Regions from separate parts of the Mesobacillus subterraneus genome, predicted to be linked through region 1. Evidence: predicted binding sites of a transcription regulator. Region 1 holds the regulator's gene; the other holds the start of a gene.
The links. Region 1 encodes CtsR, which represses protease genes until heat stress. Its sites were predicted from a motif close to ATGGTCAATAAAGGTCAAACA; they were not measured.
Positions count from the first base shown of each region.

Region 2: LC048_RS14310 (ATP-dependent Clp protease ATP-binding subunit) is a predicted target of CtsR. The motif match lies at 8,402-8,422, and genes of this name have one in related genera.

Region 1 covers NZ_CP129019.1:4,295,311-4,306,742, reverse strand. Annotated here, with positions in the region: rRNA gene LC048_RS22480 (16S ribosomal RNA) at 1-1,061, shown strand, start outside; rRNA gene LC048_RS22475 (23S ribosomal RNA) at 1,287-4,219, shown strand; rRNA gene rrf (5S ribosomal RNA) at 4,296-4,411, shown strand; gene LC048_RS22465 (hypothetical protein) at 4,949-5,233, shown strand; gene LC048_RS22460 (CtsR family transcriptional regulator) at 5,593-6,054, shown strand; gene LC048_RS22455 (protein-arginine kinase activator protein McsA) at 6,082-6,627, shown strand; partial or broken gene LC048_RS22450 (protein arginine kinase) at 6,630-7,713, shown strand; gene clpC (ATP-dependent protease ATP-binding subunit ClpC) at 7,718-10,156, shown strand; partial or broken gene radA (DNA repair protein RadA) at 10,626-11,432, shown strand, end outside.
Region 2 covers NZ_CP129019.1:2,733,409-2,744,840, reverse strand. Annotated here, with positions in the region: gene LC048_RS14325 (MarR family winged helix-turn-helix transcriptional regulator) at 1-243, shown strand, start outside; partial or broken gene LC048_RS14320 (M3 family oligoendopeptidase) at 389-2,083, shown strand; gene LC048_RS14315 (efflux RND transporter permease subunit) at 2,932-5,958, opposite strand; gene LC048_RS14310 (ATP-dependent Clp protease ATP-binding subunit) at 6,168-8,318, opposite strand; gene LC048_RS14305 (YkvI family membrane protein) at 8,537-9,580, shown strand; gene LC048_RS14300 (hypothetical protein) at 9,675-10,277, opposite strand; gene LC048_RS14295 (CPBP family intramembrane glutamic endopeptidase) at 10,452-11,063, opposite strand; gene LC048_RS14290 (DUF6254 family protein) at 11,191-11,304, shown strand; gene LC048_RS14285 (YkvS family protein) at 11,354-11,432, opposite strand, start outside.

The sequences.
Region 1 (11,432 bases):
TACCTGACCAGAAAGCCACGGCTAACTACGTGCCAGCAGCCGCGGTAATACGTAGGTGGCAAGCGTTGTCCGGAATTATTGGGCGTAAAGCGCGCGCAGGCGGTTCCTTAAGTCTGATGTGAAAGCCCCCGGCTCAACCGGGGAGGGTCATTGGAAACTGGGGAACTTGAGTGCAGAAGAGGAGAGCGGAATTCCACGTGTAGCGGTGAAATGCGTAGAGATGTGGAGGAACACCAGTGGCGAAGGCGGCTCTCTGGTCTGTAACTGACGCTGAGGCGCGAAAGCGTGGGGAGCGAACAGGATTAGATACCCTGGTAGTCCACGCCGTAAACGATGAGTGCTAAGTGTTAGAGGGTTTCCGCCCTTTAGTGCTGCAGCAAACGCATTAAGCACTCCGCCTGGGGAGTACGGTACCAAGGCTGAAACTCAAAGGAATTGACGAAGGGCCACACAAGCGGTGGAGCATGTGGTTTAATTCGAAGCAACGCGAAGAACCTTACCAGGTCTTGACATCCTCTTGATTTCCCTAGAGATAGGGCGTTCCCCTTCGGGGGACAGAGTGACAGGTGGTGCATGGTTGTCGTCAGCTCGTGTCGTGAGATGTTGGGTTAAGTCCCGCAACGAGCGCAACCCTTGATCTTAGTTGCCAGCATTCAGTTGGGCACTCTAAGGTGACTGCCGGTGACAAACCGGAGGAAGGTGGGGATGACGTCAAATCATCATGCCCCTTATGACCTGGGCTACACACGTGCTACAATGGATGGAACAAAGGGTCGCGAAGCCGCGAGGTCGAGCCAATCCCATAAATCCATTCTCAGTTCGGATTGCAGGCTGCAACTCGCCTGCATGAAGCCGGAATCGCTAGTAATCGCGGATCAGCATGCCGCGGTGAATACGTTCCCGGGCCTTGTACACACCGCCCGTCACACCACGAGAGTTTGTAACACCCGAAGTCGGTGGGGTAACCTTTATGGAGCCAGCCGCCTAAGGTGGGACAGATGATTGGGGTGAAGTCGTAACAAGGTAGCCGTATCGGAAGGTGCGGCTGGATCACCTCCTTTCTAAGGATATTGCCGTAAAGGCAATCGGAATGCGAACCTTCTGGTTCGTACTGTGGATGTAATCCACATAGTTGACCGCTTGTTTGTTTAGTTTTGAGGGAGCAATTGCCTCAAGACTTTTTTGTTCCTTGAAAACTAGATAATCGTAAGTAAGAAGAACCAAGAAAAAACCGAGTGATCGCCATTTTAGTTTTTCTCTCTATATAATAGAGAAATGACCTTTTAGGTTAAGTTAGAAAGGGCGCACGGTGGATGCCTTGGCACTAGGAGCCGATGAAGGACGGGACTAACACCGATATGCTTCGGGGAGCTGTAAGCAAGCTTTGATCCGGAGATTTCCGAATGGGGAAACCCACTGTTCGTAATGGAACAGTATCTTTACCTGAATACATAGGGTATTGAAGGCAGACCCGGGGAACTGAAACATCTAAGTACCCGGAGGAAGAGAAAGCAAACGCGATTCCCTGAGTAGCGGCGAGCGAAACGGGACATAGCCCAAACCAAGAGGCTTGCCTCTTGGGGTTGTAGGACACTCAACATGGAGTTACAAAGGAACGGGGTAGATGAAGTGGTCTGGAAAGGCCGTCAGAGAAGGTAAAAACCCTGTAGTTGAAACTTCGTTCCCTCCTGAGTGGATCCTGAGTACGGCGGGACACGAGAAATCCCGTCGGAAGCTGGGAGGACCATCTCCCAAGGCTAAATACTCCCTAGTGACCGATAGTGAACCAGTACCGTGAGGGAAAGGTGAAAAGCACCCCGGAAGGGGAGTGAAATAGATCCTGAAACCGTGTGCCTACAAGTAGTCAGAGCCCGTTCATGGGTGATGGCGTGCCTTTTGTAGAATGAACCGGCGAGTTACGATTACATGCAAGGTTAAGTTGAGAAGACGGAGCCGCAGCGAAAGCGAGTCTGAATAGGGCGAGTTAGTATGTGGTCGTAGACCCGAAACCAGGTGATCTACCCATGTCCAGGGTGAAGGTTGGGTAACACCAACTGGAGGCTTCGAACCCACGCACGTTGAAAAGTGCGGGGATGAGGTGTGGGTAGCGGAGAAATTCCAATCGAACTTGGAGATAGCTGGTTCTCTCCGAAATAGCTTTAGGGCTAGCCTCACGTTGTAAGAGTCTTGGAGGTAGAGCACTGTTTGGACTAGGGGCCCTCATCGGGTTACCGAATTCAGACAAACTCCGAATGCCAAAGACTTATCCGTGGGAGTCAGACTGCGAGTGATAAGATCCGTAGTCAAAAGGGAAACAGCCCAGACCACCAGCTAAGGTCCCAAAGTATACGTTAAGTGGAAAAGGATGTGGAGTTGCTTAGACAACCAGGATGTTGGCTTAGAAGCAGCCACCATTTAAAGAGTGCGTAATAGCTCACTGGTCGAGTGACTCTGCGCCGAAAATGTACCGGGGCTAAACGTATCACCGAAGCTGTGGATTGACATCTTAGATGTCAGTGGTAGGAGAGCGTTCTAAGGGCGTTGAAGTCAGACCGTAAGGACTGGTGGAGCGCTTAGAAGTGAGAATGCCGGTATGAGTAGCGAAAGATGGGTGAGAATCCCATCCACCGAATGCCCAAGGTTTCCTGAGGAAGGCTCGTCCTCTCAGGGTTAGTCGGGACCTAAGCCGAGTAGAAAGGCGTAGGCGATGGACAACAGGTTGATATTCCTGTACCACCTCTTTATCGTTTGAGCAATGGGGGGACGCAGTAGGATAGGGTAAGCGCGCTGTTGGATATGCGCGTCTAAGCAGTAAGGCTGCAAGTGAGGCAAATCCCGCTTGCGTGAAGGCTGAGCTGTGACAGCGAGGGAAATATAGTACCGAAGTTCCTGATTTCACACTGCCAAGAAAAGCCTCTAGCGAGATAAAAGGTGCCCGTACCGCAAACCGACACAGGTAGGCGAGGAGAGAATCCTAAGGTGAGCGAGAGAACTCTCGTTAAGGAACTCGGCAAAATGACCCCGTAACTTCGGGAGAAGGGGTGCTCATTTGGGTGAATAGCCTAGATGAGCCGCAGTGAATAAGTACCAGGCGACTGTTTAGCAAAAACACAGGTCTCTGCGAAGCCGCAAGGCGAAGTATAGGGGCTGACGCCTGCCCGGTGCTGGAAGGTTAAGAGGAGGGGTTAGCTCACGCGAAGCTCTGAATCGAAGCCCCAGTAAACGGCGGTAGTAACTATAACGGTCCTAAGGTAGCGAAATTCCTTGTCGGGTAAGTTCCGACCCGCACGAAAGGCGTAACGATCTGGGCACTGTCTCAACGAGAGACTCGGTGAAATTATAGTACCTGTGAAGATGCAGGTTACCCGCGACAGGACGGAAAGACCCCGTGGAGCTTTACTGTAGCCTGATATTGAATTTTGGTACAGCTTGTACAGGATAGGTAGGAGCCTGAGAAACCGGAGCGCCAGCTTCGGTGGAGGCGCTGGTGGGATACTACCCTGGCTGTATTGAAATTCTAACCCACGCCCCTGATCGGGGCGGGAGACAGTGTCAGGTGGGCAGTTTGACTGGGGCGGTCGCCTCCTAAAGAGTAACGGAGGCGCCCAAAGGTTCCCTCAGAATGGTTGGAAATCATTCGCAGAGTGTAAAGGCACAAGGGAGCTTGACTGCGAGACCTACAAGTCGAGCAGGGACGAAAGTCGGGCTTAGTGATCCGGTGGTTCCGCATGGAAGAGTATCGCTCAACGGATAAAAGCTACCCCGGGGATAACAGGCTTATCTCCCCCAAGAGTCCACATCGACGGGGAGGTTTGGCACCTCGATGTCGGCTCATCGCATCCTGGGGCTGTAGTCGGTCCCAAGGGTTGGGCTGTTCGCCCATTAAAGCGGTACGCGAGCTGGGTTCAGAACGTCGTGAGACAGTTCGGTCCCTATCCGTCGTGGGCGCAGGAAATTTGAGAGGAGCTGTCCTTAGTACGAGAGGACCGGGATGGACGCACCGCTGGTGTACCAGTTGTCTTGCCAAAGGCATCGCTGGGTAGCTATGTGCGGACGGGATAAGTGCTGAAAGCATCTAAGCATGAAGCCCCCTCAAGATGAGATTTCCCATAGCGCAAGCTAGTAAGAACCCTGAAAGATGATCAGGTTGATAGGTCAGAGGTGGAAGCGCGGTGACGTGTGGAGCTGACTGATACTAATCGTTCGAGGACTTAACCAAATTAGATGACTCGTTTTTCTTGAATTCTTCTTACACATTATCTAGTTTTGAGGGAATAAAACCTCAAACCAAATAGTCTGGTGGCGATAGCGAGAAGGTCACACCCGTTCCCATACCGAACACGGAAGTTAAGCTTCTCAGCGCCGATGGTAGTTGGGGGTTTCCCCCTGTGAGAGTAGGACGCCGCCGGGCACACGAAACAACAGCTGTAATGGCTGTTGTTTTTTTTGTATGCAGAAATACTTTAGTTATAATGGAATCGAAAATAAGATGTAATGTTTGAGAAGAGGCATGGCAACTTCAGACAAGTTTAGATAACAAGAACGAAAGCTGTCGGAAGAAGGAGCAACTTTGGCCAGGTTTCCAGGAAAAAAATCAAAAAGCTGTCACAAGAAGAGTCAACATCGGACAGGTTCAGAGGAAAAGCACAAAAAGCTGTCCCAACCTACTACAACTTCAAACACGTTTGGAGCAACATAAAAGCTGTCAGAACTAAAACCCGCTTCCAACACAAAAAGACGAAATGACTTTAAAATTGTCAAATAATCACCTAGCAAACAATCATTATCTATCCATAGTCATAATACAATTAATCCCATGCCTCTATAGTTTCAGAAGGATAAATGAATCTTTTGTTGAATAATAAAATCATAAGCACATAAGCACCCGTCACTCCAATAATAGAAAGATCCTTCATTAAATAATTATCAATGATAATAGGAGGAATCCATGATAAGACTATTGAATTATTGGTCATTCATTTTATCGACTATCTGGGTTTTACTATTTTACCTATTTTCCTTTACAGGGCCAATTGATTACACCATCTTTGGAACACACCCACACGTCCTGCTTTTAGGTGCGACTTTAATGACTTTATGTATTGGGTTCATCGGGCTTTCAGGTATGAAAGACTGGAAGAGCATAGCCAGGAGCTTTTCAACAGTCTTCCTGACTATGGGGCTATCAGCGCTATTAGTCTTCATTATTTTCTTTGGTAAATTAGCAATTTAGTCGATACAGGCACAGGTGAGAATCTCAGACAATAAAATATAACAGCCTTCTCATTGATGAAAAATAGAAATTTTCCTTTTACTATTTTTCCGTGCAAATACACATTAACGCTGTACCATTCTTTCGCTCCGCCAGCTGCACTCCGAAGCTGTTCCTGATCATAAAATTTCTTGGATGTTTCCTGATATAAGTTTCCATTCGCCTTAAAATGGGTATAATAGCCAACAATCCCCTTATTAACATCTTTTGGCATACATAATTTTTGGAGAAGTGAATTCGGGATGCATTCATTGCATCGGAAAAATTTTTTTTGTATAATTAACGTCAAATATAGTCAAAGTCAGATTGGGGGAGGTTTAGTGAGGAATATATCGGACATCATAGAACATTACCTCAAGCAGGTTTTAGAAATGAGCGATAAAGACATCGTTGAAATCAAACGAAGTGAAATCGCCGATAAATTTCAGTGCGTGCCGTCCCAGATCAATTATGTCATCAATACAAGGTTCACGATTGAACGGGGCTATCTTGTTGAGAGTAAACGGGGTGGCGGCGGCTACATCCGGATCATCAAAGTCCAGGCTTATGATCATGCACATTTGATTGATGATTTACTGTCTTTGATTCAAGTACGTATTTCGCAAAGCAGCGCTGAGCATGTCATCTTCCGTCTTGTAGAGGAAGATGTAGTGACTGACCGTGAAGCAAAAATTATGCTGAGTGTGCTCGACAGGTCCGTCCTGTATATAGAGCTGCCACAGCGTGATGAGCTGCGTGCGAGAATGTTGAAAGCAATGCTGATGGCATTGAAGTATAAATAATATCAAAGCAGATAAAGAGGTGAGGGCATGATCTGCCAAGAGTGTAATCAAAGGCCGGCAACGCTGCACTTCACGAATTATTCAAATGGTGAAAAAACGGAATTGCACTTGTGTGAAATATGCGCACAAGAAAAAGGCGAATTGTTTATGATGAACAACGGCCCTGCTTTTTCGATCAATAGCTTACTTGCCGGACTATTAAATATGGAACCTGCTTTTCCGGAACAGAAAAAAGAGTTTGAAACGGAGCAAGTGGCCCAGTGCCCGCAATGTTCGATGACGTTTCCACAGTTTGTAAAAGTAGGCCGGTTTGGATGTGCGACTTGCTATGATGCTTTTCGCGAACAGCTGACCCCGATTGTAAGGAGGCTCCATAGTGGTAATTCCATGCATAATGGAAAGATTCCTAGAAGAGTCGGCGGGGACCTTCATGTAAGGAAGACAATCGATCATCTTAAGCAAACTCTGAAAAGCCTGATTTCTGCAGAGGAATTTGAGAAAGCTGCTGAGACAAGAGACCAGATCAGGGAACTTGAAAGAAAATTGTCAGCAGGTCAAGAGGGAGGGGAGTAGCCTTGTCATTGGAGAAGTTTATCAATCAGGCTGTCAGCTCCTGGATGAGTGATGATGGACCAGATTCAGATATCGTCCTTAGCTCTCGCATCCGTTTTGCAAGGAATCTTGATGAATATAACTTTCCGACGCTGTACACCAATGGAGAGGCAAAAGCAGTGGTAAGTACGATCATGGAACGTGCCAGTAATACATCAGTAGCTACCTTCGGTCAGTTGGAAATGATCAATATGGATGAAATTCCCCCTTTGCAGAAAAGGGTGTTAGTCGAGAAGCATTTGATCAGTCCGAATCTGGCAGAAAACTCCGTACATGGTGCTGTCTTACTATCTGAAAATGAAGAAGTGAGCATCATGATCAATGAGGAAGACCATGTCAGGATTCAGTGTTTATTACCGGGCTTCCAGCTTAGTGAGGCTCTAAGGGCTGCCAATCAGATTGATGACTGGCTAGAGGATTATGTCAATTATGCGTTTGATGAAAAATTCGGCTATTTGACTAGCTGCCCTTACTAACGTAGGGACCGGCCTTAGGGCATCGGTGATGATGCATCTGCCTGGTCTTGTTTTAACACAGCAAATGAACAGGATTGTCCCTGCGATTAACCAGCTTGGTTTGGTGGTAAGAGGTATTTACGGCGAGGGCAGTGAAGCGCTCGGCAATATTTTTCAAATCTCGAACCAAATTACGCTTGGAAAATCGGAAGAAGACATCGTAGACGATTTAAAAAGTGTCGTAAGCCAGATTATATCTCAGGAAAGGTCAGCGCGGGAAGCATTAGCGAAGACTTCGAACATACAATTAGAAGACAGAGTGTTTCGATCATATGGGACACTTGCCAATAGCAGAATCATCGAAACGAAGGAAGCCGCCCGTTGCCTTTCTGATTTAAGGCTTGGAATAGATATGGGCTTTATAAAAAATATTTCCAAATCGATTTTGAATGAATTGATGATATTAACTCAGCCTGGGTTTTTGCAGCAATATGCGGGAGGACCATTAAGACCGAATGAACGGGATATCCGCAGAGCTGCTTTAATAAGAGAACGATTGAAAATGGAAACAAAAGACGAGTCAGGAGGATGATCTTATGATGTTTGGACGATTTACCGAAAGAGCACAAAAAGTATTGGCACTCGCACAGGAAGAGGCAATCCGCCTTGGACATAACAATATCGGCACAGAACACATCTTGCTTGGCCTTGTGCGTGAGGGAGAGGGAATTGCGGCAAAGGCGCTTTATGGACTTGGCCTTGGAGCGGAGAAAATCCAGAAGGAAGTTGAAAACCTGATTGGCCGCGGCCAGGAAACTTCCCAGACAATCCACTATACGCCAAGAGCTAAAAAGGTTATCGAGCTTTCCATGGATGAGGCAAGGAAGTTGGGCCATTCCTATGTTGGAACTGAACATATCCTTCTCGGATTGATTCGTGAGGGAGAGGGCGTGGCTGCAAGAGTGCTGAACAATCTTGGAGTCAGCCTGAACAAAGCGCGCCAGCAGGTCCTGCAGCTGCTTGGAAGCAATGAAACTTCTGGTCATCAGGGAGGTGGAACGGCAAATGCCAATACTCCTACACTTGATAGCCTTGCAAGAGACTTAACTGCAATCGCCAGGGAAGGCAGCCTGGATCCGGTCATCGGGCGTGCTAAGGAGATCCAGCGTGTCATCGAAGTGTTAAGCCGCCGGACGAAGAATAATCCTGTATTGATCGGTGAGCCTGGTGTCGGTAAAACAGCGATTGCTGAAGGTTTGGCACAGCAAATCGTAAACAATGAAGTGCCTGAGATCCTCCGTGACAAGCGTGTCATGACACTGGACATGGGAACGGTTGTTGCCGGAACAAAGTATCGCGGTGAATTTGAGGACCGCCTGAAAAAGGTCATGGATGAAATTCGCCAGGCCGGAAATATCATTCTCTTCATCGATGAGCTTCATACCCTGATCGGGGCCGGCGGTGCAGAGGGTGCGATTGACGCGTCAAATATCCTGAAGCCTTCATTGGCTCGTGGTGAACTTCAATGTATCGGTGCGACAACACTTGATGAGTACCGTAAATACATCGAAAAAGATGCTGCGCTAGAGCGACGTTTCCAGCCGATTACCGTGGATGAGCCAACTGCGGAAGAATCAGTGCAAATTTTGAAGGGGCTTCGTGACCGCTATGAAGCACACCACAGAGTATCGATTACGGATGAGGCAATTGAAGCGGCGGTAAAATTATCTGACCGCTACATCTCTGACCGTTTCCTTCCGGATAAAGCGATTGACTTAATTGATGAAGCTGGTTCGAAGGTTCGCCTGCGCTCTTATACCACACCGCCTAACCTTAAGGAGCTTGAGGTGAAGCTGGAGGAAGTGCGCAAGGAGAAGGATGCTTCTGTACAAAGCCAGGAGTTTGAGAAGGCTGCTTCCTTAAGGGATACAGAACAGCGTCTTCGTGAACAGCTAGAAAATACGAAGAAAACATGGAAAGAAAAGCAGGGCAAGGAAAACAGTGAAGTGACAGTGGAAGACATCGCGCATGTGGTGTCCAGCTGGACGAATATCCCTGTTTCTAAGCTGGCGCAAACCGAAACAGATAAACTGCTGAACCTTGAGGAAATCCTTCACTCTCGTGTCATTGGCCAGGATGAAGCGGTTAAGGCAGTTTCCAAGGCGGTAAGACGTGCACGTGCAGGCTTGAAGGATCCAAAACGTCCAATTGGTTCATTCATCTTCCTTGGACCAACAGGTGTTGGTAAAACAGAATTGGCAAGAGCGTTGGCAGAGTCCATGTTTGGAGATGAAGACGCGATGATCCGTGTCGATATGTCCGAGTACATGGAAAAGCATTCAACATCACGTCTTGTCGGTTCACCTCCAGGCTATGTCGGATATGATGAAGGCGGCCAGCTGACTGAGAAGGTTCGCAGAAAGCCATATTCCGTCATCCTGCTCGACGAAATCGAAAAAGCACACCCAGATGTATTCAACATCTTGCTGCAGGTACTCGAGGATGGCAGCTTGACTGACTCCAAGGGCCGGACAGTCGATTTCCGCAATACAATCATGATCCTGACATCCAATGTCGGAGCTGAAGCGTTGAAGCGGAATAAATATGTTGGTTTCAATATCCAGGATGGAGAACAGGATTACAAAGATATGAAGGGTAAAGTGATGGAAGAGCTGAAAAAGGCATTCCGTCCTGAATTCCTCAACCGTATCGATGAGATCATCGTCTTCCATGCTCTAGAAAAGCCACATCTGAAAGAAATCGTGACATTGATGTCCGATCAGCTTGTGAAGCGCTTGAAAGAACAGGAAATCACTTTAGAGCTGACAGAAACGGCGAAAGAGAAAATTTCCGAAGAAGGCTACGATCCGGAATACGGAGCACGTCCGTTACGCCGTGCGATCCAAAAGCATATCGAAGACCAACTGTCTGAAGAATTGCTCAGAGGAACGGTCCTTACCGGGCAAAATGTCGTTATTGACGTTGAAAATGGCGAGTTTGTCGTCAAGACTCCAGAAGGATCGACAAAAGTTTAAAATGGCTTGATATGTTATTAAAAGGGGTATACGTACTAAATACGTGTACCCCTTTTTTTCTAATTGAATAAGAAGGTGTAAATTTTTTACACTTGGATTAGTGTCTAGCGCAAGCGCCTACCCCCTCGAGTCGCTTCGGTCCGACCAATGAAGTCAAAGAGCGACTTCACTGGCCGGGCCTCCAGCGCTTGTCGGGGCTGCCCAAGGCGCTTGCGCTTTACTAATTTAACTTTCCTCGTAATCCCCTGAGATTGCACTTGCAAGAAAACAGCTTTCAAAAAAATAGCTGGAATTGTTGCATCTGTATATGAACATAATTTAATTGAAGACGTAAAAGTTTTGGATTCATGACCTCCAATATGCCTTGTTGAAAAAATTACATAGGTGCTTCAGTCGCTATCATTTCTTTTATTACTTGTTTGGCTTTATTATAATGATAATAACTTTTTTTTATTGAGAGGCTAAGAAAATGGCAAAAAGAAAAACGAAATTCATGTGCCAGGAATGCGGCTATGAATCTCCAAAATGGATGGGGAAATGTCCGGGATGCGGGCAGTGGAATAAGATGGTCGAGGAAGTGGAAAGCACTGGCTCGACAAGAAGAGGAGCTTTTGCCAATACAGGGAATACGAGTGTTGCTGCAAAGGCCACTCCCAATCACTAGTATTGAAACAGTCAGCGAGCCGCGGATTACGACAGACTTGAATGAATTGAATCGTGTACTTGGCGGAGGCGTGGTCAGGGGTTCGCTGGTGCTGATTGGCGGAGACCCGGGTATCGGTAAGTCGACTCTATTGCTTCAGGTATCTTACCAGCTGGCAAAAAAGGCACATTCAGTGCTGTATATTTCTGGTGAGGAATCGATGAGGCAGACAAAGTTGCGCGCAGACCGCCTTGGAGTAACCTCGGATAACCTGTTTGTTTATTCGGAAACGAACCTGCAGGAAATCAGCCTGACAATTGAAAATAATAATCCGGATTTTGTAATCGTAGATTCAATCCAGACGATTTTCCACCCGGAAGTGACCTCTGCGCCAGGAAGTGTGTCACAGGTAAGGGAATGTACAGCAGAGCTTATGCGAATTGGGAAGACAAAGGGTATCGCCATTTTTATCGTCGGACATGTCACGAAGGAAGGTTCGATCGCCGGACCAAGACTGCTGGAGCATATGGTCGATACGGTTCTATATTTTGAAGGGGAAAGGCACCATACGTACAGAATCCTTCGGGCTGTCAAAAACCGTTTCGGGTCGACGAATGAAATGGGTATTTTCGA
Region 2 (11,432 bases), 1.6 Mb from region 1:
GGCAGTATTACCTATGTTGTCGATAAACTTGAAGAAAAGGGATACTTAAATAGAGTAGCCTGCCCGAAAGACCGCAGGGTAACATATGCGAAAATTTCTGATGATGGAAGAAAATTGATAGAGGAAATTTTTCCAGAACATAGCGCATTGATCCATGATCTTATGGATAGCCTGAATGATGATGAAAAAGATTCAGCAATTGAATTGTTAAAAAAGCTGGGTCTTTCTGTAAGCAAATATTAAAAACGGCAGAAGCCGTTTTTTTATTGTTTTTTTCTTGTATTTGATGAAAAGAACAAGTAATTAAAAGGAAAACAAGGAATATCCGTAGAATAGGATAGAGATGGGATGAGCATACATCCCTTATAAAGGTAAAGGGGGCAATACCATGAAATTTGAGCAATATACATATACACGTCCGAATTTGGATGAGGTCTCTGCCAAGTTCGATAAACTGCTTGAACAATTCAATAATGCTGGATCTGTTGAGGAACAAAGCATAGCGATGAATGGAATCAACGATTTGCGTAACGATGTTGGAACCATGTTCAATCTTTGCTATATTCGCCATTCAATTGATACCGAGGATGAATTCTATAAGCAGGAGCAGGATTTCCTGGACGAACTCGCTCCACAGGTAGAAGGTTTGGTAACAAAGTATTATGAATCACTTATTTCATCTCGTTACCGTGATGAGCTTGAAGCAAAATGGGGTCGTCAGCTATTCGCTCTGGCTGAAGCTCAATTAAAACAATTCTCACCAGAATTAGTTCCATTGATGCAGAAGGAAAATAAGCTTTCAACTGAGTATACAAAACTAGTGGCATCAGCAAAAATTATGTTTGAAGGCGAAGAGCGTACACTTGCGCAGCTTGATCCTTTTACCGAGTCGAAAGATCGTGAAACGAGAAAGAAAGCAAGTGAAGCGAAATTCGCATTCTTCTCTGAGCACGGAGAAGAATTTGACCGCATTTATGATGAACTTGTAAAAGTCAGGACAGAAATGGCCCACAAACTTGGCTACAGCAACTTTGTAGAGTTGGCATACTACCGAATGTTCCGCACTGATTATGACAGCAGCATGGTAGCAGCCTTCAGAGACCAGGTCCACAAATACATTGTACCGCTTGCAACAAAGCTAAAGGAACGACAGAAGAACCGTATCGGTGCCGAAGAATTAAGATACTATGATGAGCCATTCGGATTCAAAACCGGGAATGCAGCACCAAAGGGAACTCCTGAGTGGATCATTGAAAACGGGCAGAAAATGTATGATGAGCTGTCGCCAGAGACAGGTGGATTTTTCCGTTACATGAATGAAAATAACCTGATGGACCTTGTCGCAAAGAAAGGTAAAGCTGGCGGCGGATATTGCACATACATTGAGAATTATAAGTCACCATACATATTCTCGAATTTTAACGGAACCTCAGGTGATATTGATGTCCTGACACATGAAGCAGTCCACGCCTTCCAGGTATATTCTAGCCGTCATTTTGAAATTCCGGAATATAATTGGCCAACTTATGAAGCTTGCGAAATCCACTCAATGAGCATGGAATTCTTTACTTAGCCATGGATGGACCTATTTTTCAAGGAAGATACCGATAAATATAAATTCTCACACCTAAGCAGTGGTTTATTATTCATGCCATACGGAGTATCTGTTGACGAATTCCAGCATTGGGTGTACGAAAATCCGGAAGCTACACCTGCAGAAAGAAAGCAGCAATGGCGTGAGATCGAGAAGAAGTACCTCCCGCATAAAGATTATGATGGAAATACTTATTTAGAAGAAGGCGGATTCTGGCAACGACAGGGTCATATTTATAATTCACCTTTTTACTATATCGATTACACACTTGCGCAAATTTGTGCATTCCAGTTCTGGAAGCGTTCAAGAGAAAATCAGGAAGAAGCATGGAAGGATTACGCTAACCTGTGCAAGCTGGGAGGAAGCATGGCTTTCACTGACCTTGTCAAGGAAGCAAACCTTATTTCCCCATTTGAAGAAGGCTGTGTTGAATCAGTAATTGGCGAAATTGAAAGTTGGCTTAATTCTGTTGACGACAGTAAGCTATAAATAGGAAAAGCGAAGCTCTTAGCGGCTTCGTTTCAGACTGCAGACAAAAATCAGTTGTCTGCAGTTTTTTTGGTAGTTTTTTTAATTTGCATTGTTGTATTCGTTATCATTACGTTAGTAAAGGTTCCTAATAGAGGTGAAAAAGCTTACATAAGGGTAAGATACAGCAAAAACGATACCCTTATAGAGGTGAAATACCTTGCATAAGGATAAGATACGGCAAGAACGATATCCTTATAGAGATGAAAAAGTTTTCATAAGGGTAAGATACAGCAAGAACGATACCCTTATAGAGGTGAAATACCTTGCATAAGGGTAAGATACAGCAAGAACGATACCCTTATAGAGGTGAAATACCTTGCATAAGGATAAGATACGGCAAGAACGATACCCTTATAGAGGTGAAAAAGCTTACATAAGGGTAAGATACAGCAAGAATGATACCCTTATAGAGGTGAAATACCTTGCATAAGGATAAGATACAGCAAGAATGATACCCTTATAGAGGTGAAAAAGCTTGCATAAGGGTAAGATACGGCAAGAACGATATCCTTATAGAGGTGAAAAAGCTTACATAAGGGTAAGATACGGCAAGAACGATACCCTTATAGAGGTGAAAAAGCTAACATAAGGGTAAGATACGGCAAGAACGATATCCTTATAGAGGTGAAAAAGCTTACATAAGGGTAAGATACTGCAAGAACGATACCCTTATAGAGGTGAAATACCTTGCATAAGGATAAGATACGGCAAGAACGATACCCTTATAGAGGTGAAAAAGCTTACATAAGGGTATGATTCCGCTTTAGAGCTTACAAAAAGCCCGCATGTACATGCGGGCTTTCATTTTACATACTACGTTCTTTTTTCACCTGTCTGAAGAAAAACACTTCATAAATGACTGGAATCAAAATCAATGTCAGCAGGGTAGACGAGGTAAGTCCGCCAATGACGGTTACTGCCAGCCCTTTTGAAATCAATGTACCTGATGAAGTGGTAAGCGCCAATGGGATCAATGCTGCGATTGTCGCAAAGGCTGTCATCAGGATTGGGCGGAGCCTTGTAATACCTGCTTCTACAAGCGCCTCGCGGATAGGCATCCCTTTTTCTGTCCGGTTCTGACCAATTCGGTCTACCATAACTATTGCATTTGTCGTAACGATACCAATCAACATCAGCAGTCCGATCATGACACTTACTGACATTGGCTCATCGGCAATCCAGAGGCCAAGCAGGGAGCCGATTGGCACGAAAATCAAAGAAGAAAGGATAATGAACGGAATCCTTGCCTGACCGAATGTAATCAGCATGGTCAAATACACAAGTCCGATAGCTACGATCATTGCGATACCTAGCTGAGTGAAGGTTTCGATTGTCTCATCACTGCCTCCTCCGCCCTCTAGGGAAACACCATCAGGTAGGTCGATATCGTTTTGGACACCATTTATAACGGTATTCGAAACGGTTCTAATATCATTTGAATCAATTTGTGCAGAAACTCGGGCGAATATCTTGCCATCTAATTTCTGGATTGAAGTGAATGCTTCCGTTTCCGTGATATTGGCGATTTCGGTAATTGGAACCGGTCCTTGTTGGGTAAAGATGACGGTATTTTTAAGATCTTCGATTGTTTCGGACTTTTCATCATAGGTGATGGAAACACGTCGCTCTTCACCGCCAAGTTTCATTAAGCCAGCATCAACGGGCTTTGTTTTATCTGTGATTGTACCAAGGATTTGGAATCCTGAAATCCCTAATTGTGCAGATTTTTCAGGGTCGATGTCGACAATCACTTGTTTTTGCTTCTCGGAAAAATTATTAGAAACATATTTTAAGTCATCCTGCTTCATCATGTAATCTTCCACCCGCGCAGCCGCGTCCTGCAAGGCGGTCAGATCAGTAGAGTACAGGTCAATGTTGACATTACTATTTGATGGAGGTCCGCCTGTAGATTGCTCCTGGATGCCGATTTTAGCATCAGGCTCGATTGATAGAACGATTTCCTCCATTTCTTTTTCCAGCTCAGGTATAAACTCTGAAACACTTACACCGTCTCCAAGACTGATAAAATAGTTTGCCTGGTTCTGGCGTTTAAGACCAGTTTGGAAGTCCCGGCTGCCGATTCCAACGGTAACATCATTAATTTCTTTTTGCTCTGCGAACATGTTCTCGACCTCTACAGAGACTTCATTTGTCTTCTCAAGCGTCGTCGAAGAGGGCAGCTGGAAAGTAGCGACTAATAACTTTTGCTCCTCATTCGGGATGAATGTGAACCCAAGTCCTTTGACAAGGAACCCAGAGCCAGCAAGCAAGGCAATGGACAGGAAAATGACAAGGGCTTTATGGTTCAGCGACCATTTGATTGAAGCTCCATATGCTCTTTGCAGCGCGCCTTCTTTCTCTTCTTTCGGCACCTTCTTGAATGAGAATTTTGCAAGGATAGGGACGATTGTAACGGCTACAATTAATGATGCGAGCAAAGAAAATACAATAGTTAGAGCAAAAGGTAGGAAAAATTCCCCGGTAATTCCTCCCACAAGTCCTAATGGCAAGAATACAACAACTGTGGTTATAGTTGATGATGTGATTGCCTTAAGGATTTCCTTTGTGGAATCCTGGATCAAATCATCGGTCATGGCTTTATTCGTTTTCCGGACTCTGCGGAAAATGTTCTCAATAACAACAATACTATCATCCACTACACGGCCAACGGCTACTGCCATTCCGCCAAGTGTCATGATGTTCAATGAAATGTCCAGCTGATTCAAGAATATGGACGATATCAATAGAGAAAGTGGAATCGATACAATCGCAATAATCGTCGCCCTGAAATTCTTAAGGAAAATAAGTACAGCGATTGAAGCGAACAGGGCTCCGAGCAAGCCTTCTTTAACCAGTGTATTTACCGATTTTTCAATTCCTTCAGCGGAATCGAAACCAATTGCGTATTCGAGACGGTCATCATAGCTGTTAATAACCGCTAAAACCTTCTCTGCAACTTCGACCGTATTTGCATCCTGCTTTTTCGTGATAGCCATAGATAAAGATTCTTTTTCATTGTATCGTGTGATCTCAGGTTTTTCGGTTACTACCTCAATTGACGCAATATCCCCCAGCTTAACTGGTGGTGCATTAGGCACGAATTTTGACTGTATCACCAAGTTTTCGAGTTCATTGATTTCTTCAATTTTCTCCTGGACCCTTACAGGAACCTGGATTTCGTTTTCAGTAAGATTTCCAGCAGGGAAGCTGAATTTCTTAGCATTGATTGTTTCTTTAATTTCATTCAAGTTAAGGCCAAGTTGAGTTGCTTTATCCTGGTCAATGGTAATTTGAAGGATATCTTCTGTCATGCCTCCAACTGAAACACTGTTGATTCCCTGAATTTTATTCAGTTCAGGAATGATTTCTTCATTTACAAGATTTTCGAGATCCTGATTGTCTTTGGCGAACAATGAGATATTGAAAATAGGAAATGTACCAAAAGAAAATCGGTTTACATTTGTCTGTACATTTTCAGGAAGGCCTGCCTCCTTGATGAAGGAATTGACCTGCTGTTCAGCATCATCCAGTTCGGTGTCAAAAGGAAATTCTAGATTGATGATTGAGATGCTTTCAAAAGAAGAACTCTGCAGTTTCTTGAGTCCATCAATTCCCTTGAATTTGGTTTCTAGCTTCTCTGTCACTTGCTCATTTATATCCTGAGGCGATGCCCCTGGATAAATGACTTCAACAGAAAGTTGTGGGAACTCGATATTCGGCAGTAAATCGACCTTCAGGCGAGTGAAGGAATACAATCCGCCGAGTATCAATAAAAAGGAGATGATAAAAACTGCAAAAGCATTTTTAAGACTGAATCTTGTCAAAAAACCCATTTGGTTTACCTCATTTCTTTCATAGTTATTCTCTTATTCTATATGTCTTCTATGTAGATTTCATTTTTTAAGTGTAAAAATTTCAAATAGTTTTTTCGGATTGGTGTTTATCTCGTGTAAAAAGCCTTGTTTGCTATGCCGTCCGTTAAGTAATTCAAAGATGAAAAAAGTAAAAAAAGGTCCGGATTTACTCCGGACCTCCCATGTTATTATTTTCGTTTGATGATAATTTCTTCATTTTCAATTACTGCTTTCAATTCACTTGAACCCGGCTCTTCAAGGATGAAGTCCGCGACGGAATCCTCTAGCTGTTCCTGAATCGAGCGGCGTAAAGGGCGTGCACCAAACGCGGGGTGGTATCCAAGCTCAGCAAGCTTTTTCTTGACTTCAGCTTCCACCTCAAGGCTGATGTTCTGCTCTGAAAGTGTCTCCATCAGTTCAACTAACATCAAGTCGACAATTTGAAGAAGATGCTTGTTTTCAAGTGCCTTAAATTCAATGATGCTGTCGAAGCGATTCAGGAATTCTGGCTTGAAGAAGCCTCCAAGTGATTCAAGGATATTTGATTCTTTGACAGCTGTGTTCTGGTCGAATCCTACCTTGATTGTTCTGAGACCGACTCCAGCATTGCTTGTCATGATGATCACAGTATCTTTGAAGCTTACTGTGCGACCCTGGCTATCAGTCAGGCGGCCATCCTCTAGGATTTGCAGGAACATGTGCTGTACATCAGGATGAGCTTTTTCGATTTCATCCAACAGAATGATGCTGTATGGATTGCGGCGAACCTTTTCGGTCAGCTGCCCTGCTTCATCGTGGCCTACATATCCAGGGGGTGAACCAATCAGTTTGGAAACGCTGTGCTTTTCCATATATTCGCTCATGTCTAGACGAACCATTGCATCTTTAGAGCCAAATAACTCTTCTGCCAATGCTTTGGTCAATTCTGTTTTACCAACGCCTGTTGGCCCCACAAATAGGAACGATCCAATTGGGCGGTTCTTTGATTTCAGGACAGCACGGCTGCGTCGGATTGCTTTAGCTACTTTCTGGACAGCTTCCTCCTGGCCAATCACTTTGCCATTAAGGTTTACAACAAGGTTCTTCATCCTTGCTTGTTCATCTTCCTGAAGTTTACCCACAGGAATTCCAGTCTTCTTCTCGATGATTTCATGGATATGCTGGACTGTTACCACAGGGCGTACTGCATTACCATTGTCACTGATTGCTTTATCCAGCTTTGCTTCTTCATCACGCAGCTTTGCTGCTGTCTCATAGTCTTCCTGCTTCAATGCTTCTTCCTTTTCCATTGCGATTTCAGCAAGGCGGCTTTCGGCATCATTCTGATCTGTGTAGTCAGAAGCAAGATTAAGCTTCGAGCCGGCTTCATCCATTAAATCGATTGCTTTGTCAGGAAGGAATCGATCCTGTATATAACGATGTGAAAGCTGTACACATGCCTTGATTGTTTCTTCGGAAAAATAAACCTGATGGAAATCTTCGTACTTGGACTGTATGCCTTTCAGGATTTCGACAGTTTCATCAGCTGATGGCTCGAGGACATGTACTGGCTGAAAGCGTCTCTCAAGCGCAGCATCCTTTTCAATCTGACGATATTCTTTAAGAGTTGTCGCACCAACTACTTGCAGTTCACCACGGGCAAGAGCAGGCTTCAGGATATTGCCTGCATCCATGGATCCTTCTGCAGACCCTGCACCAACAAGCTGGTGAACTTCATCAATGAACAGAATGATATTTTTACGAGTCTGTAATTCAGAAATAAGCTGTTTCATTCTCTCCTCAAATTGGCCGCGAATTCCTGTATTGGAGACCATAGAGGCAACATCCAAAAGATAAACTTCCTTGTTCTTGAGCTTGTCAGGAACAGCACCTTCAACAATCTTAAGCGCGAGTCCTTCAGCGATGGCTGTTTTACCTACACCAGGTTCACCAATAAGGACAGGGTTATTTTTATTTCTCCTATTTAAAATCTCGATAACTCGTTTAACTTCTTCATCTCGTCCAATTACTGGGTCAATCAAGCCAGTCTTTGCGATTTGGGTCAAATTTCTCCCGTATTGATCGATAAAGCCATTTCCTCCGCCAGCTGGTTTCGTAGCAGCATTTGAAGGGGGATGGTTAGGGTTGTGATTATTACCTGAAAACTGTTTGAACATATCGTTAAAAGGTGAACCTCCAAATCCGGAAAGTCCGGACATCGGATTGCCAAAGGAAGCACCTAATTTCTCTTTTTCTGTTTGATAGCAATCTTCGCAGAGCATTAAATGCTTCTGATTACCGTTTAAATTTAACCTTAACTGAATATTTGCGTGTTTCTCCTGGCAATTTTGACAAAGCATTTAAATTCCTCCCTAAAAAATATTAATTTAGATCAAAGGTTTATTTTGACTTTGACTATCTTTGATCAATTTACTCTTATTATAATTTGACCTTATTTGACTTTCAAGAATTTTGATTGTGGTAATTTTTTGTAAATATTCCGATTGTATCCTCTTTAAAAAAGCTCGTCATGGTTTGTCTATCCTTACATATATTGAGAAGGAGGGAGGGGAACGGTTTGAAGACGAATTGGGGTGCTGCCTTTCAAATCGCTGCTGTTTATGTTGGTACTGTTGTGGGAGCCGGTTTTGCGACGGGAAGGGAAATTGTTGAATTCTTTTCTCGCTTTGGCATAGTTGGATTGGTTGGGGTTTTCATGGCCGGATACATTCTTACATATCTGGGTGCAAAATTAATGCGCATCGCAGCAGCTATCGGGGCCCAATCTTATGAAGAAATGAATGTACATTTATTTGGGGAATTTTTTGGGAGAATCATCAATATAATGATGCTGTTTATGCTGCTTGGAGTTTGTGCTGTTATGCTTTCAGGTGCAGGAGCCGTTTTTGAGGAGCAGCTTGGATTGACTAAATCGCTGGGGATTTTTATCACGATTGCATTATCACTTGCCGTTATGGTCGTCGGATTGAAGGGTGTTTTTGCTGTTAATACCTTTGTTGTTCCGATGATGATCTTATTCAGTCTGATCTTATTGTTTTTGTCAGTCAAGTTGCCAGGCTTCATAGAACAGGTCGTTTTTATTCCATATGCAGAGGATGGCTGGAAGGCCGTGATCGGACCATTTTCTTATACAGCCCTGAACCTGTCGCTTGCCCAGGCGGTGCTGGTTCCTGTTGCAGCAGAGATGAAGGACGATAATACTGTAAAATGGGGAGGGATCCTCGGCGGGATTGCGCTGACTTTAATCCTGCTTTCAAGCCATTTGACCTTAATCATGCTTCCCGGGTTCGAAACATTTGAAATACCGATGGCCGTCGTCATGAAGCAGTTAGCTGCAGGTCTTTACTGGATTTTTGTCCTTATTGTTTATGGAGAAATCTTCACATCTGTCATCGGCAATATATTTGGGCTTGAAAGGCAGATTCAAAAATATATCAAGCTGCCAAGTCTGCTAGTTGTCTCACTGCTCTTTTTAATTTGTTATTTCATCAGCTTGATTGATTATGGAACACTTCTTTCAATCTTGTACCCATTTTTTGGCTATATCAGTTTGATTTTCATTGTGTTGTTGTGGATGAAACCAGTTCATGGGAATAAATAAAAAAGAAGGGGAATAGCCCCTTCTTTATTTATTTATTTATTATTTATTCTCTTTCATGATCGTCTTGGCCATTTCCAGGAATGCGTTGCGGTGGTCAGCATCTTTCTTTTGTGAATATAGTCAGCTTTAAAGGCTGTTCCTCATTTTTTATTAAATAAGTAGTGACGATGTCTGATTCACTTTTCGTTTCCATTGCCCAGGCATTGCTGAAGAATGGGTCCTCTGGTGTTTGTGTTTCTTTTACCTCGGAGCCTACAGCAGCAAGTTGTGCTTTTGAATTCTCTTCAACTAAAGTCCACTCTGAGTCAACTGGAAGCAATTCTATCCTCATGAACACACTATCGTCTTCAGTCCACATCAGTACATCTTTGTTGGGTTCCTCTGCAGTCAGTTCATATTGAGACAAAACATACATGGAGTAGTTTTGATTATCATTGTACTTCAAAAAACCAGTTTCTTCTTTTTGTTCGCCATTTACTGTATAAGCAATGTTTTGCTCCATGATCCGGATTAAGCCCTCTTCTTTATTTTTCAGGTCTGATGTCTTTTGCTCTTCTTCATTTTTTTCTGGCGCAGCAGCTGGCTGGGCTGCAGGTACCTTGTCTGTTGTTGATTCTGAATCTTCCGGAGAGCCACAGCCTGCAATGAATAATGCTGATAATCCAATGATTGTAAATGACTTTGCTAATTTGTTCATGTCTAATTGCCCCCTGTCATTTCGTATGGTGAATTCTACAATTTTAGACGGAATATAATAACGAAAGTTACAAGACTTGTCGCATTTACAAAAATATCATGGGCAAGCCGATTGGGCAATAATAAAAATGACCCATATGCCAATGATTGGCATGGGTCATTTTAGGTTAAAAGTTTAGCTTAGAGGAATGAATACAAACAATAATAAATCAAAGACGATGTGAGAGACAATAACGAGTGGCAAACTCCGCTTCCATGCGTATAAAGTGCTCCACGCTAGTCCAGCAATAATTGCTGCAAGTACGAGAATGAACTCTCCGGAATAAAAATGGACAGAAGCATATAACATCACTGAAAGCCCGATGGACACTTTCATACTAAAGTATTTGCTAAGTCGTTTTTGGATAAACCCCCGCCAAAAGATTTCTTCTCCAGGAGCCAGTATTAAGACCAGTACGAGATAATGCCAGAATAATTCAGGTGAGAACCTACTGTACAGACGTGAGATTTGATTCGCTATAGGTAAATTGAGCATCTCGATCAGAAAGCTGCCGAGCCAAAAGAAGCCGAATAAACCGAGTCCTGAAGCAACTCCAACCGTTAAATAAGTTAGTGTGGATGTATTGTCCTCAATTTCTTCGTGTATGATGGAATAACTGATCAAAACCAGCATCGAAGCTGTGAATATATACCAGAATACGTCTTTATCCTCGAAGGTAAAAAATAGGAGAAGATGAGCGATCAAAATACCAAGAATTAATCTGCGATCCGCCATCCAATTTTTCATTATTCATAAAACCCCTTTCCAGAAACAAAATTTATTGTACCAAAAAATTCGTTAAATTTGTAAGGAAATGATTTCTTCAAGATGGGGCATGGTAATAATGAACGAAAATTTGAATGGAGGGAAGATCATGTCTGAATCAAAGCGCGAGAAGGAGCGGAATTGGACAGTACGAAAGCAGGATCAGCACCCGCATGGCAAGGTAAAATCCTTTAAGGAACTTGCTGGCAAGGATAATAAATAATAAGAAGAAAAAAGCAGCTTAGGCTGCTTTTTTTCTGGAATTACATATATTAATAGGCTGTTTCTTTAACAATTTTATAGTTTTTATGATTGATGACGGTGCGTTGATCGAGCTCTAAGTCCCGGAAA